Regions from separate parts of the Paenibacillus sp. FSL R5-192 genome, predicted to be linked through region 1. Evidence: predicted binding sites of a transcription regulator. Region 1 holds the regulator's gene; the other holds the start of a gene.

Evidence for each region. Region 1 encodes CtsR, which represses protease genes until heat stress. Its sites were predicted from a motif close to ATGGTCAATAAAGGTCAAACA; they were not measured.
Region 2: a site for CtsR is predicted at 2,732-2,752, ahead of clpP (ATP-dependent Clp endopeptidase proteolytic subunit ClpP). Genes of this name have one in related genera too.

Annotation. Positions count from the first base shown of each region.
Region 1 is NZ_ASPR01000017.1:54,707-63,095, reverse strand. It holds gene C161_RS16725 (GNAT family N-acetyltransferase) at 1-1,047, shown strand, start outside; gene C161_RS16720 (CtsR family transcriptional regulator) at 1,509-1,970, shown strand; gene C161_RS16715 (UvrB/UvrC motif-containing protein) at 2,002-2,526, shown strand; gene C161_RS16710 (protein arginine kinase) at 2,555-3,625, shown strand; gene C161_RS16705 (ATP-dependent Clp protease ATP-binding subunit) at 3,810-6,272, shown strand; gene radA (DNA repair protein RadA) at 6,545-7,912, shown strand; gene disA (DNA integrity scanning diadenylate cyclase DisA) at 7,926-8,389, shown strand, end outside.
Region 2 is NZ_ASPR01000078.1:120,761-129,149, forward strand. It holds gene gap (type I glyceraldehyde-3-phosphate dehydrogenase) at 23-1,030, opposite strand; gene C161_RS29335 (sugar-binding transcriptional regulator) at 1,138-2,163, opposite strand; tRNA gene C161_RS29340 (tRNA-Arg) at 2,590-2,664, shown strand; gene clpP (ATP-dependent Clp endopeptidase proteolytic subunit ClpP) at 2,841-3,437, shown strand; gene C161_RS29350 (stalk domain-containing protein) at 3,604-4,701, opposite strand; gene C161_RS29355 (SIMPL domain-containing protein) at 5,091-5,843, opposite strand; gene C161_RS29360 (HPr family phosphocarrier protein) at 6,000-6,269, opposite strand; gene whiA (DNA-binding protein WhiA) at 6,499-7,437, opposite strand; gene C161_RS29370 (gluconeogenesis factor YvcK family protein) at 7,444-8,389, opposite strand, start outside.

The DNA.
Region 1 (8,389 bases):
TGGGGTGTATATGAGGACGGGCAGCTAGGAGCCAAACTTCACATCATTCCTTTTCAAACCTATATTCATGGCAGATCGTTCGAGATGGGCGGTATTGCGGGTGTTGCCACCTGGCCAGAGTATAGACGCAAAGGCTGGGTAGCGGGTCTGCTGAAGCATGCGTTGGAAGAAATGAATCGTAACAAACAGAGCATATCATTCTTGCATCCATTTTCTTTTGGTTTCTATCGGAAGTATGGATGGGAGACGTATGTTGAATTTAAACGTTATAAAGTACCTACAGCTCATTTGCCTTCGAAAAAAGCGACACCTGGAACAATTCGGCGTGGGGATCCAGGCCTCAGCATATTAAAGGAAGTATACAGTGCTTATGCTGAGCGTTATAACGGAACTCTGGTCCGGGATGATGAAAGGTGGGAGAATTCAGTTCTTGTTAATGGGACCAGCCAGAAGGCTGTATATTACGATGAAGCTGATGCAGCACAAGGTTATCTTTTATATGAGGTTAAGGAAAATAAGTTTACCATTAAAGAGATCATCTATCTGAATGAAGAGGCTAGGCAAGGGCTGTGGACCTTTATTGCTAACCATGATTCCATGATCCAGGAAGTTACGTTGCAGGCGCCTGCCAGTGATACGCTTGCCTTCCAATTGGATAACCCACGGATTCAGCAGGAGATTGTACCTTATTTTATGGCGCGTATCGTTAGTGTAGAGCAGTTTATATCCCAGTATCCATTTGCAAGCCAGGACTCACCGGTGCAGATTGTACTTCAGGTAGAGGATGCCCACGCTCCATGGAATGAAGGGGTATGGCAATTAAACGTAGCAATGAACGGAACAGCGTCCATATGGAAAACATCGGAGCCAATTACTGATGATCAGATCATTAAGGTGGATATTCAATCCCTTACCGCGGTGCTCATGGGATATCGCAGACCAACGGAAATGGCACGAATCGGAAGAATTCACGGACCGAACACAGCAATCAAGGCTTTGGAACAAGCGATTCCTGAACGGGAAACCTATTTGCTCGATTTCTTCTGATGACTATTCCCACTGCTCCATTTAACTTGATTAGCTTATATAGAAATACGGCGTGATTGAAAGACAAATGGACTTCTCCAGCAATTTTGGGGAGGTTTTTTTGTGTCTGGGGAATATTTCGTGTAAAATCGTAAAAAATGAATAGTGACCCCACTTGGCAAAACCACAAAATATGCTATAATGGTTATAAAGTCAAAGAAAGTCAAAGTCAACTAAAGGTTTAATACTTAAGTAGCTTTCTTTCTACAATCTGATGCATGATCGCCAATATACGGGATTCATTTCATCGGAGGATCAAGGGAATATTAAAGGACCTTCGTGCTTCCTTCGCTCTCCTGTTGGCACCTGTGGAAGCAAGATTCGCTGTTTCCATGATTGGTTAAATGGGTAGAGAAGGTGTACTCTGTGGGGGCGTGTGGGTCCTTATTGACTTAACGTTTCAGACAGTGGAGGATGATTGGATGCGTAATATCTCTGATATTATCGAACGATATCTGAAGAGTATTTTGCATGAAAGTCCCGAAGGAATGGTTGAAATTCAGCGTAATGATCTGGCAGATCAATTCTCATGTGTACCTTCCCAGATCAATTATGTCATCAGCACACGTTTTACACTCGAGAAGGGATACCTGGTAGAGAGTAAACGCGGCGGTGGTGGTTATGTTCGCATACAGCGCATTGAATTACCGGCCCAATCAGCTCTGCATAATCATTTGCACCATAGTATTGGTGAAGAGATCGGGCAGACAGCTGCCGAAGGTCTGATCTATCAATTGGAAGAAGCGCGCTTCTTGAACAAGCGGGAAGCCGGGTTGATGCGAGCTGCTGTATCTAGAGAGGTTATATTGGTCAAACTTCCTTACCGGGATCAAATTCGTGCCAGAATGTTGAAGGCGATGTTAATATCTTTGCTCGGTAAATGAAAACTATCGGGGTCAAAGGAGGTACATCAATATGCTGTGCCAAGAATGCAATAAACGTCCGGCGACACTTCATTTTACGAAGATCGTAAATGGAGAGAAGACGGAATTCCATATTTGTGAGTCATGTGCCCGTGAAAAAGGGGAAATGATCCCTGGAACAGCAGGTGGGTTTTCCATTCACAACTTGTTGTCAGGATTGCTTGATTTTGATCCAGCCGGCAAAAGTGGATCGGCAGGAACACCACCTGCAAAAGCTCTTCAATGTGAAGAGTGTGGTATGACGTACGCACAATTTAGTAAGATAGGCCGGTTCGGCTGCAGTTCATGTTATAAATATTTTGACAGTCGTCTGGATCCTTTGTTCAAGCGGGTTCATGGTAATACGTCCCATGTAGGCAAAGTGCCTGCACGAGCTGGTGGTCGCATCAAGGTGAAACGGCAAATTGCTGATCTGAAGCGTGAGCTCCAAGAGAGCATCGCACAAGAGGAATTTGAAGAGGCGGCTCAGATCCGTGACCAGATCAGAGGACTTGAAAAAGGAATAGCTCAGGAGTAAAGTTTGTCATGAGTAGGAGGGATGCGTAATGCCTAATCTGCGCTTTACAGAGAAGGCGCTCAGCGACTGGATGCGCAGTGATGCGGCTGATTCCGAAATTGTCATTAGCAGCCGTGTCCGGATTGCACGCAACCTTCAGCATGTTCCGTTTCCGATGCTGGCTTCCAATGAGCAATCGGAAGAGGTGCTGAATAAGCTGAGCGAAGTACTTCAATACGATGACGTTCATGCCTTTGGGGATTTTCATACGTTGGATCTGATCGATATTGACGAACTCGACAAACGGGTGCTGGTGGAGAAACATCTCATCAGTCCAAGTCTTGCGAATGAATCCAGGAATGGTGCGGTTATTCTCAGTGAGGATGAGTCAGTCAGTATTATGATTAACGAAGAGGATCATCTTCGTATCCAGTGCCTCTATCCGGGGTTCCAGGTGAAAGAAGCCTGGGAGAAAGCTTCCGCAATAGATGATGCTTTTGAAGCGCATGTGGATTATGCTTTTGATGATCGCAGAGGATACTTAACCAGCTGTCCTACTAATGTAGGTACAGGTGTCAGAGCATCGGTTATGATGCACTTGCCTGCCCTGGTGATGACGCAACAGATAGGCCGTATTCTAACCGCAGTTTCCCAAGTGGGATTGACGGTAAGAGGAATATACGGTGAAGGTAGCGAGGCGATGGGTAACCTGTTCCAGATCTCGAATCAGATTACATTGGGACAGACCGAACAGGAAGTCATTGAGAACCTGCATGGTGTTGTGTTACAGATGATTGGTCATGAACGTACAGCGAGAGAACGGTTAATTACCGACTCCAGACTTCGGATTACGGATCGGGTCATGCGTTCTTATGGCATATTGTCTCATGCAGCTATTGTTGATTCCAAGGAAGCTGCACAGCGCTTATCGGATGTACGCCTTGGGGTGGATCTCGGATTGTTGGATGGACTGTCCATCACGGTAATGAATGAGTTGAATGTGATGACACAGCCGGGATTTTTGCAGAAAACATTCGGGGAAGATATGCGCACAGATGAGCGTGACATATACCGTGCTCAGTTGATTCGTGATACGATCAATGCAGCGAAGCAGTCCTAGTTTAGCCTGATATAGTATTGAATTATGGTTTCATGCCGCATTGCGGCTTTTATATAATAAGGCATGTACAAATGCCAAATGACTTTATTCGCAGCACGGCTGCAAACAAAAATGATATGAAGAATACGACGGTTATTTCATTACATGACCTCGTTTTATCCAAAACCATGGAGGTGCAGGAGATATGATGTTTGGAAGATTTACGGAACGGGCCCAAAAGGTGCTCGCACTCGCGCAGGAAGAAGCTGTCCGTCTCGGTCATAATAACATCGGTACTGAGCATATTTTGCTCGGCCTCATTCGTGAAGGCGAAGGCATCGCAGCCAAAGCACTGATCGGCCTGGGACTCGGATTGGAAAAAATTCAGGATGAAGTAGAAACGCTGATTGGCCGTGGCCAAGAGCAACCTACCAACATTGCATATACGCCACGTGCGAAAAAAGTAATTGAACTGTCTATGGATGAAGCTCGTAAATTGGGCCACACTTATGTAGGCACAGAGCATATCCTGCTTGGATTGATTCGTGAAGGCGAGGGTGTTGCAGCACGTGTGCTCAATAACCTGGGAATTAGTCTGAACAAAGCACGGCAACAAGTGTTGCAATTGCTTGGCAGCAGTGAAGCTGTATCCAGCCATAATGGCACACCTGCCAATGTCAGCACACCAACGCTGGACAGTCTGGCACGTGACCTCACGGCATACGCCAGAGAGAATAACCTTGACCCGGTCATTGGACGTAGTAAAGAAATTGAACGTGTCATCCAGGTGCTCAGCCGTCGTACGAAGAACAACCCGGTATTGATCGGTGAGCCAGGTGTAGGTAAAACAGCGATTGCTGAAGGCCTTGCACAAAAAATCATTGCAAATGAGATTCCGGAAACATTGCGCGACAAACGTGTAATGACCCTGGATATGGGTTCAGTAGTCGCTGGAACCAAATATCGTGGTGAGTTCGAAGATCGTCTGAAAAAAATCATGGATGAGATTCGCCAAGCAGGTAACATTGTCCTGTTTATCGACGAATTGCATACCTTGATTGGCGCAGGCGGGGCTGAAGGTGCCATCGATGCTTCTAACATTTTGAAACCGGCTCTGGCTCGTGGAGAATTGCAATGTATCGGTGCGACAACACTGGATGAATATCGTAAATACATCGAGAAGGATGCAGCGCTTGAGCGTCGTTTCCAACCGATTACTGTAGATCAGCCTTCTCCAGAAGAAGCGATTCAAATCTTGCACGGCTTGCGTGACCGTTATGAGGCGCATCACCGCGTGAAAATTACGGACGAAGCAATTGTGCAGGCCGTTAAACTGTCTGACCGTTACATTACAGACCGTTTCCTGCCAGATAAAGCGATTGACCTGATTGATGAAGCGGGTTCCAAAGTAAGATTGAACTCTTACACGATCCCACCAAACCTGAAACAACTGGAAAGCCGTCTGGAAGATATCCGTAAGGAAAAAGACGCTGCAGTTCAAAGTCAGGAGTTCGAAAAAGCAGCAGCTCTGCGTGATACGGAACAAAAAATCCGTGAAGAGCTGGATGTAACGAAGAACCAGTGGAAAGAGAAACAAGGTCGCACCGATTCCGAGGTTACTCCTGAGGATATCGCACAAGTGGTAGCCAGCTGGACAGGAATCCCTGTGAACCAACTGAAAGAAGAAGAGACACAGCGTCTGATGAATCTGGAGTCTATTCTACATGAACGTGTCATCGGTCAGGATGAGGCAGTGAAGTCTGTCAGCCGTGCGGTTCGTCGTGCTCGTGCGGGACTTAAAGATCCAAAACGTCCGATGGGTTCATTCATTTTCCTCGGCCCTACAGGGGTAGGTAAAACAGAACTTGCTCGTGCTCTGGCTGAAGCGATGTTCGGCGATGAAAATGCAGTAATCCGGATTGATATGTCCGAGTATGGTGAGAAGCACTCGACTTCCCGACTTGTCGGAGCGCCTCCAGGATATGTTGGGTACGAAGAAGGTGGCCAGCTGACAGAGAAAGTTCGTCGCAAACCATATTCCGTAGTCCTGCTCGATGAAATCGAGAAAGCACATCCAGAAGTATTCAATATCTTGTTACAAGTGCTTGAGGATGGTCGTCTGACGGATTCCAAAGGTCGCGTCGTTGACTTCCGCAATACGCTGATCATTCTAACATCCAACGTGGGTGCCGAAGCGATCAAACGTAACTCTACACTGGGCTTCACTGCAGTTGTAGATGCAGGAGCAGATTATGACAACATGAAGGGGAAAGTGATGGATGAGCTGAAGAAAAGCTTCCGTCCAGAGTTCCTTAACCGGATTGATGAAATTATCGTGTTCCACTCACTTGAAGAAAAACACATCGCTGAAATTGTTACGCTTATGAGTGAAGAACTTCGTAAACGACTGCTTGAACATGAGGTCGATTTCGAACTCACTGACAATGCCAAGTCTTTCCTTGCGAAGTCAGGCTTTGATCCAGCTTACGGTGCGCGTCCGCTTCGTCGGGCGATCCAGAAGCATATCGAGGACAAATTGTCCGAAGAGTTGCTCACAGGTAACGTAACCAAAGGGGATTCATTGCTCATCGACGAAGAGAACGGTGCACTGTCTGTTACGAAAAAAGACGTAGTCGTTCCGTCCAATGAGGAAATCGAAACTAAATAATATTTAGCAAGCTTTGGAGTTAAACTTCAGCTTGTATTGATCCATAATCCTTAATCAAATCCTTCTCGGCTTCGGCCGGGGAGGATTTTTTGCACTTTGGACAGAAGACGGACATGATTATGTCAGGAACATGTGTAAAGTTTGCGATAATCCTTTACGAAAAATCTCAAACAATGGTAAACTTTTAGTAACCCTGCACGTCAGGGAGTTTGGGTGAAATTCGTCGAATAATGCAAAATGCTGTTATAAAATTAAATTATAGGAGTGCTGAAGTGGCCAAAGTTAAAACCAAGTTTCAATGTACGGAATGCGGCTATGAAGCCCCCAAGTGGTACGGTAAGTGTCCGGGTTGTCAGTCATGGAATTCAATGGTGGAAGAAACAGAGACGGTGGTCAAAACACAAGGGAGAAATTCTCCTCTGTTTGACAGTAAAGATAAACCGCTTCCTATCATAGATATAGATAGCGGTCAGGAACCGCGTGTACAGACTGGAATCGGAGAGTTGAACCGGGTATTGGGTGGCGGAATCGTTCCGGGTTCACTCGTTCTGGTGGGCGGAGATCCGGGTATTGGTAAATCAACGTTGATGTTGCAGACGTCCCATGCTTTGACGCATTCGGGTTTGCGTGTGTTATATGTTTCCGGTGAGGAATCAGTCAAGCAAACCAAATTGCGGGCCGACCGTCTCGGGGCACTCTCTGCCGAGTTGTATGTACTGTGTGAAACCAATATGGAACGTGTAGAGGAAGCGGTGGATCAGATCCAGCCGCATTTTCTGGTCATCGACTCCATTCAGACGGTATATCTTCCCGAAGTTACCAGTGCGCCTGGTAGTGTTGCACAGGTAAGGGAATGTACGTCAAGGTTCATGCGGATTGCCAAAGGCAGAGGCATTGCAACGGTTCTTGTGGGGCATGTTACCAAAGAAGGTGCCATTGCTGGTCCACGTATGTTAGAACATATGGTGGATTGCGTGCTTTATTTTGAAGGAGAACGGCATCATACGTATCGCCTGCTGCGTGCGGTGAAGAACCGTTTTGGTTCCACCAATGAGATTGGTATTTTTGAAATGGGCGAGGATGGACTTCGTGAGGTGGGCAATCCGTCCGAACTCTTTTTGTCGGAACGTCCACTGGGTGTAGCAGGTTCAACGGTAGTTGCCAGTATGGAGGGGACACGTCCTCTACTCGTGGAATTACAGGCGTTGATCTCGACGACCCATTTTCCTTCTCCTCGCCGTATGGCAACAGGGGTAGATCTGCATCGATTAAATCTGATCATTGCAGTGCTGGAGAAACGGATGGGCATGTTTTTACAGACCCAGGATGCGTATCTGAACGTGGCTGGTGGAGTACGATTGGATGAGCCCGCTGTAGACTTGGCGGTTGCCGTAAGCATTGCATCCAGTTTGAGAGATGTGCCGACCAAGCCGGATGACGTCATCTTTGGCGAGATCGGTCTGACAGGTGAAGTTCGAGCCGTATCACGGGCCGAACAACGAGTGAAGGAAGCCGCAAAGCTGGGCTTCAAACGAGTCATTTTACCAGAAAAAAGCTTAAAGGGCTGGAAACATCCTCGCGGGATACAACTGATCGGTGTGAATACCGTGGCAGATGCACTAGCGGTTGCTTTAGATTAGGGGGCATAACAAGATGAAAGATATGAGCCAACTGGATAATATGAATGAGTTGTTAAGGCTGATCGCACCAGGTACACCTTTCCGCGAAGGTCTGGAAAATGTGCTGCGCGCCAAGACGGGCGCACTGCTTGTTGTAGGATACAGCCCTGAAGTAATGGAAGTGGTGGATGGGGGATTCTCAATTAACTGTGATTTCTCCCCGAACTATCTGTACGAACTCGCCAAGATGGATGGAGCCATTATTCTTAGCGAGGATTTGAAGCGTATTCTTTACGCCAATACCCAGTTAATCCCGGATTCATCTATCTCTTCATCAGAGACGGGGATTCGTCACCGGACGGCAGAGCGTGTAGCAAAGCAAACGGGTAAATTGGTCGTATCCATATCACAGCGCCGGAATATCATTACCTTGTATCAGGGAACACTTCGTTATTCCCTCAAGGAAATCGGGGTTATTTTGACCAAAGCGAATCAAGC
Region 2 (8,389 bases), on a different contig from region 1:
CCGCTCTATGTTATTACAGATATTACTTAATCATTTTTGCAAAGTGCTCCAAAGTGCGAACCAATTGTGCAGTGTAGGACATTTCATTGTCATACCAAGCTACAGTTTTAACCAATTGTTGGTCGCCAACAGTCAGAACTTTAGTTTGAGTTGCATCAAACAGGGAACCGAAAGTGATTCCTTGGATATCGGAAGATACGATTTCGTCTTCTGTGTATCCGAAAGTTTCTGGATCGGAAGCTTCTTGCATAGCTGCGTTAACTTCTTCAGCAGTTACTTTTTTGTTCAGAACAGTTACGAGCTCAGTCAGGGAACCAGTAGCTACTGGTACACGTTGAGCTGCACCATCAAGGATGCCTTGCAGTTCTGGGATTACCAGACCGATTGCTTTAGCAGCACCAGTTGTGTTAGGGATGATGTTTTCAGCTGCTGCGCGAGCACGACGGAAGTCACCTTTAGGGTGTGGAGCATCCAACGTGTTTTGGTCGCCAGTGTAAGCGTGAATTGTAGTCATCAAACCTTGAACGATTCCGAATTTGTCTTGCAGTGTTTTTGCCATAGGTGCCAGGCAGTTTGTTGTGCAAGATGCGCCGGAGATTACAGTTTCAGTACCGTCGAGGATTTCATGGTTTACGTTGTAAACGATGGTTTTCATGTCGCCAGTAGCTGGTGCGGAGATAACAACTTTCTTAGCTCCACCTTTCAAGTGTTTCTCAGCTGCTTCTTTAGTTGTGAAGAAACCGGTACATTCCAGAACGATATCTACGCCCAGGTCGCCCCAAGGAAGTTCTTCCGGGTTACGGTTAGCCAATACTTTAACTTCTTTGCCGTTCACTTTGAAGAAGCCATCGTGTACTTCAACATCGCCATCGAAGCGACCTTGAGTTGTATCATATTTGAGCAAATGAGCGAGCATTTTAGCGTCAGTCAAGTCGTTGATTGCTACTACCTCGATGCCTGCTACATTTTGAATACGGCGGAATGCCAAGCGTCCAATACGTCCAAAACCGTTAATACCTACTTTAATCATGAGTAAGTTCCTCCCAAGTTTTGATTAATTTTTTTATGAAACTTATATATTCAAGACAGACGGTGAAGTCCGTCAAGACAACAATAGTTGTGATGCAAAGTAAAACCTTATTCCATTTCAGCAACGATGACTTCGGCAGCAGCCTCATCAATAATCAGAATATCTTCCTGACCAAATCGTAACACGGAATGTATAGCAGCAGCTTTGCTTTTGCCACCTGCAATTCCAATCACAACATCGGTTCGTTCAATATCCTGAAGTCGCATACCCAGTGTAAGCATGGTATGTACCACCTTACCCTGATCATTAAAGTAATAACCGAAAGATTCAGATACGGCCCCTTGCTCCTGAAGTTCATCTATAATCTCCGTCGCAAGTTTGCGTCTTTTGGCCATCTCTACGGCATCACCAATTCCATGAATAACAATCCGTGATTGCCTGATCAGCTGCAGAATCTCCTGAACACTAGGGTCCTGGATTAATGATTCATAGGCATGATCACTGAGCAAATCCGGTACATGCAGGAGTTTGTATTGCGCCCCTACCCGTTTTGCCATTGTGGATGCGATCGTATTAGCCTGAATTTCAAGGCTTTCTCCAAGTCCACCGCGTGCCGGTACGAACCAGACACCTTTGAGCGATGTTGGCGGATTTAGTTGTTCTGCGACTTCGGCCGTTGTTGAACCACCAGTAACGGCGACAACGTCGTTGTCACTCATGATATTGCCGAGAGCCTTCGCTCCGGCTCTGCCCAGTTCCCTTTTGGCAAATGGAGAAACGTCCGAATCGCCAGGAACCACAACTACCTTTTGCAGACCGTAGGCTTGCTTGATGCGCTCTTCCAGCTCGGATAATCCGAACAGCTCTTTGGCTACGGGCTCTAACTGCTGCAGCAAATCATACCCTGCCTCGCTGATCTTCATTCCTGCACTGTCAATTTCAATAAGTCCCTGAGCCTTTAACAGATCGGTCTCAGCCCTCAGAACCCGCTCGGTCATCTGCATGGAATTAGCTAACGTTCTCCGTCCGATCACATCCGATAACATGATCTGTTGCAGAATCGTATACCTCTTTTTCAAGATATCCATGAGATCAGGCAGAAGCTGCTTTTGTACTTCTAAAATCGTTCGCATGCTTTCCACTCCCGCAAGTTCTCGTTCTAAGCTCTCTTTCGTGGCCCTAAAACGTCCCGGGTTAACTTTTTAAGTCCCACGTCTATTCTACCTAAAACTGACGTGACATGCAAGTGTTTCAACGTGTTATTTCGACACGCATGCAGCGTTTGTACGCGCCTATTTTCACAATCTTAGACTTCCATGATCTAGGACTAGCTCACGCATACCATATATAGAAGAAACAAATGAATTCAATCTACATATCGCTCAGAATCACATTTCATACGGCATGTCCAAAACCTCTAATAGCATTTACTTAAATGCACTCTTTATCCACTCTTCTTCATCATGATCATTTTTAGGTTAATCCAAACCAATACCACAACGAACTGCTTGCAATTAAATATTTCATGAGCTATAATCATTATTGCTGTCACATAATGTGCGCCCGTGGTCCAATGGATATGACGTAGGCCTCCGAAGCCTGAGATCCAAGTTCGATTCTTGGCGGGCGCGCCATTTTTATTTAACAGCTCATAACCCATTTAACCAATGAAACCGGAAAGGTTTCTTTTTTTTGCAAGTTAGTTTGACTTTCTTTGACTTTTTGTTTGGAATTGTTTATTATGTGGGTAATACGGTAACAGTTTAAGTATAAACACCAATAACATTTACATTCCAAGGAGGTTTTTCACGTGAGTTTTATTCCAATGGTCGTTGAACAGAGCAACCGGGGTGAGCGCGCCTACGACATCTACTCCAGATTGCTGAAGGATCGTATTATTTTCCTTGGTAGCGATGTTAATGACGTAGTGGCTAATGCCATTATGGCACAGATGTTGTTCCTGGCTGCGGAAGATCCGGAGAAAGACATTCACTTATACATCAACAGCCCAGGCGGATCGATTACAGCCGGTATGGCGATTTACGATACAATGCAATTCATCAAACCGGATGTATCTACCATCTGTGTAGGTATGGCGGCTTCCATGGGTGCATTCTTGTTGAATGCCGGTGCAAAAGGTAAACGTTTTGCATTACCAAACAGTGAAATTATGATTCACCAACCACTTGGTGGTGCACAAGGTCAGGCTTCTGACATCGAAATCCGTGCTCGTCGCATCCTGAAAATGCGTGATACCTTGAACCGCATCATCTCTGAGCGTTCAGGTCAACCGCTAGAGCGGATTGAGAAAGATACAGATCGTGACTACTTCATGAGTGCTGCTGAAGCCGCCGATTACGGTATCATTGATAAAGTCATCGAAAACGTAGGATCACAAGGCATCTAAGTGTGACGTAGACCACGGTCTATGCGTTAACATAATCAACACCTACGTAATCAGCAACATATAATTGTGTTGTCTATACGAGAAGAAGCCCTCATCATAATCATGATGGGGGCTTCTTTTTTCATTTTATAAGGAAGAAAACTTAAGAGTGCACAATAATGATTCTTTATTTGGTTCCAGATACATTACTGAAAGGTTCTGTGCCTTTAGGGAGAAGCTCTTTATACGTAAATGGCATTTCAGGGAATCCTTCTGCGTACGCCGTATACTCATACAACTGGAAGAACACAACTACACCCGTTGGTGTCACATAGAAATCTTGATCTTTATTCAGCCCTTTGTATCCGTCGAGGTATCCACCGCGGCCTTTCAGTTGCTCACCCACTTTTTTACTCAACGTCTCGCGCATCGTTTTGTTATTTTGCAGCACATCATCTAACGTAAGCTCCTTGCCTGTGTCCAGTGCAAAGGTGTGTCCCGTACGGTATGTCATGCCATGAGCGCCAGCATAATCCTCATATCGTTGTGTAATGAGTCCCAGCACGCCTTTTTCGTTGTACGTCACTACATAGGAGCTCTCAAATGCATATGGACGGTTGGCTGTTGCACCGCCGAATTCAGATGTCTGTTTCTTGAAGTCAGCTACATACGCATCCACTTCGTCTTTCAGCACTTTATTGATCGCCGCTTCAGCTTCTTTGCTGGCAAGTCCACTCACCTGTGGATATTGAACATCTACTTCAGCATTTTTCACAGTGACATTAACTGTTGCCGCTTTAATTTTAACGTTATTTTGTTTCACCTTGCTGAGTGTCAACGTTTTGGTTTTGCTATCCCAATTCCCCTGTACACCCAGATAATCTCTCATTGCCGAGAATGGGATATATAATCTGCCGTTGATCAGCTTTGCGTCCACTTGAGGATAATAGTTGTTAATTCGAACACTCGGCTCGCCATCCAATAGGCTGATCGTCATTGTGTTATTGGCTGCTGTCAAAGCGTACTCTTTGGTTTTCGCATCATATTTCAGCGTTCCACCTGCCACATCTTTAACTGCCGTAAGAGATACCCAAGTTGAACCACCTTGAAGAAGTCCTTTTTGAGTCAGTGTTTTTCCACCCGACTTCAGGGTCACCTCAGCTGTGGTTGTCACTTTCGAGGATACCGATGCCGCCTGAACCGAACTGTCCTGCCACACCGAACCGCTACCTACAATAATTCCTGCTGCGAGCAATGCACTTGTCCATTTTTTCCATGATGTCATATATAAAACTCCTCTCCGAATTCACAATTAGGGATCATTGCGTATGTAATCCTGACCTGATCGCATATCTCATACGCTCACCTCTCTATTATAATTAACCCGATTTCGGAAAGGTTTACAGCTCGAGTTACAATGTTGATGAATATCAGTAGGAAAATATATGGGGATATGACCTTTTTGTCACGAACAACTATACAAAAAAGATACCAATATACAACATTTCATGTTGCTTCGAATAAAGTTCCCTCCTATCTAACTTCATCAAAGTTTGCTTTTCCAACAAAAAAAGACTCTGTCCACAGGACAAAGTCTTTGTCATTATTTCGTTGTACCCTTCAAATGACACTTATAAAGGTTACTTGAGCTTACAATCCTTAGTTCACTCTTGTTTATTTCATTTCATACGTGATATTCAGGATTGTGCTTACTTTAACCTGGCCTGTTTCAATCTCAGTGCCACCTGCTGTATCTTGTGCTTTGGACATCAACGCCTCGCTTGCATAGAATACAGGCACATTGGCATCACCTTGGCTCACGGAAAGAACAGCACCCAGTTGACGTTTAACTGCTTTTGCAATGGCGCCCGCTTTCACATCTGCATTGGCAACAGCTTTTTCAATCACTTGGGACTCATAACTTTCCGGATTTTCTACAGTAAAGCGCACGTTTTCAATATTGTTGGCACCCGCACCCGAAGCAGCATCGAGCAACTCGCCAATCTTATCCATCTGACGATATGTGACTGTCAGCGTATGATGCGCTGTATATCCTTTAATTTGTTGTCCGTCTTTTTCGCTATACGTATAGTTGGGTTGTACAGAGAACTGACTCGTTTGAATGTCGTCTGCACTGATCTTCCACGTATTCTTCAGCAAGTTGGATACCTTTTGAACTTTGGCAGCATTCGCTTTTTGAGCAGATGCAGCTGTCTCTGCAGTACTGTTCACACCAATGGACAGATAAGCGATATCAGGCTTCACCTGAATCTCACCTTTACCCACAACATTAATCACATTCTGTTGTACACCCTGAACCTCTGCAGCGTAAGCATAGTTACCTGGTGCAACCCATGCTGTTCCTCCAATAAGCAACGTACTTGCCACCAGCACCGCACCAAACGGTTTCATCCATTGTTTACCCATCACGATAGCCTCCTTATGTGTTAACATCTCAAACTTTAAACGATTTGATACCTTAACAGACGGGACAAATTCCATAATGTTGCACTTGACGATAGCATAAACGTGAAAAACACAAAAAAGCCCCTTTCGGGACTTCTTCATTAGATTGATCATATCTTATTGGTTTTCGAGCTCTTCCTTGCTTACCAGACTAACTAAAGCGTTTACAGCCTGTTCGGCATCCGCGCCTTCTGCACTAATCTGGATTTCCGTACCTGTGCTAATTGCAAGGCTCATGATCCCCATGATACTTTTTGCATTAACTTTTTTGTCGTCCTTCTCGACGAACACTTCAGACGAGTACTTATTCGCTTCTTGAACGAACAGTGCCGCAGGTCTGGCATGGAGACCCGTTTTCAAACGGACAACTACCGGGTGCTTTGTCATGGAAACTTACCCCCTATTATGAAATCTGGACATTAAATACACAATTATATTTATACAACATTATACCATTAACCCGTGCAGGACACTAGAAGAAAAAACTCAGGGTGCTTTGGAGGACATTATCTTGCCCTAATTTCATCTTTTGCACAGCGCATCCAATGACCTAAGTGAGTCTCCCAGATCCTTAACGGCTGACTTTCCCGACCTTGTTACTTTACCCTACTCCGTCTTAACCATAACGTTCTGTGCGTACTTTCTCAGCCAGCTCATCAATTTTACGAAGCCGATGGTTCACTCCCGACTTGCTGACTGTACCTTTAAGGAGCTCGCCAACTTCCTTCAAGTTGATATCCGGATGAGCGAGTCGAACTTCCGCCACTTCGCGAAGCTTCTCAGGCAAAGATTCCAGACCAACTTCCTTTTGTAACAACCGGATATTATCGATTTGCCTCACCGCCGCTCCGATGGTCTTATTCAGGTTGGCGGTCTCACAATTGACAATCCGATTAACGGAGTTACGCATGTCGCGCATAATCCGTACGTCTTCAAACTTGAACAAGGCCTGATGAGCACCAATGATGCTGAGCAGCTCAATGATTTTCTCGCCTTCCTTAATGTATAGGATGAATCCTTTTTTCCGTTCTATACACCGGGCATTCAGATGAAATTCATTGGCCAGGTCAACCAGTGCCTGACAGTGCTCTTCATACATGGACGCAATCTCCAGATGGTACGAGGAACCTTCCGGATTATTAACCGATCCACCGGCCAGAAATGCACCGCGAAGATAGGCCCGTTTACAACAGTTTTGTTGAAACAATTCCGTACTGATCCCTGGGGTAAAGAGAAAGCCCTCAGATACAATATGAAGACTATTGAGAATCTCCTGTACCATGGTTGGAATACGAACAATATATACATTGTTCTTTTTCAGCCGCATTTTTTTGCGGACCAGTAATTCCGTATGCACTTGAAAATGCTTTTTAAGCAGAGAGTATGCCCGTCTTGCAATCGCGGCATTCTCCGTCGAAATATCCAAGATCACTTTTTTATTCGATAACTGCACTGCACCAAGCATACGGATGAGGGCTGAAAGTTCCGCCTTTTCGCAGCACGGTTCGCTCTCGATCATGGTTAATTCTTTTTTGGTCTGTGCTGCAAACGACATGGGACTTCACCTCTTCCGTAACATCCAATTTTGTACCAGTTGGTAGATGTGATGACTTAACTTGTCAGCATCATGACGCAGATAGGTTTTGAACAGAACAAGGGTATCTGCAACCACCTGATAACCGGCACTTTCGAGTACATTCATATCCAGTACAACCGGTTTTGCTCCTTTTTCCGCATACTTATTTTGCACTTGCAGCGGAATATCACCATTATTTACGATAACATAGTCGAAGAGCTGATGACCTATATGCTCGTGTACCGCCTTAAGGTGGTCACTTACCGTATAGTTATCTGTTTCTCCCGGCTGTGTCATCACATTACAGATAAACATCTTCACCGCATCAGCCTCTACCACAGCTTCTGCAAGCTTAGGTACGAGTAAATTGGGAAGGATGCTTGTATAGAGGCTGCCTGGCCCGATCAGAATAGCATCAGCTTGACGAATGGCCTCTACTGCCTCTGGCAACGGCTCCACGTGATCCGGTTCAAGGAAAACACGTTTGATGCGTCCACCCGCCTCAGGGATTTTGGACTCACCTGTAATAATTGTCCCATCTTCCATCTCGGCATGCAACACAACGGCCTGGCCTGCGGCTGGCAATACCTCACCTCGAACGGCAAACACGCGGCTAAGCTCCCGCACTGCGGTCACAAAGTCGCCCGAAATATCCGTCATTGCAGCCAAAATCAAATTTCCCAAGCTGTGGCCTGCAAGCCCCGCGCCTGTATTGAAACGGTACTTCAACATATCTGAAAGCAATGGTTCTACATCAGCCAGTGCCGTAAGCACGTTGCGAATGTCGCCCGGAGGCGGCATCTGTAGCTCATTGCGCAGGATGCCTGAACTTCCACCGTCATCTGCAACTGTGACGATGGCCGTGATATCCAGCGGCTTCTCTTTCAAACCGCGCAGCATCACGGATAATCCGGTTCCGCCGCCCATTACA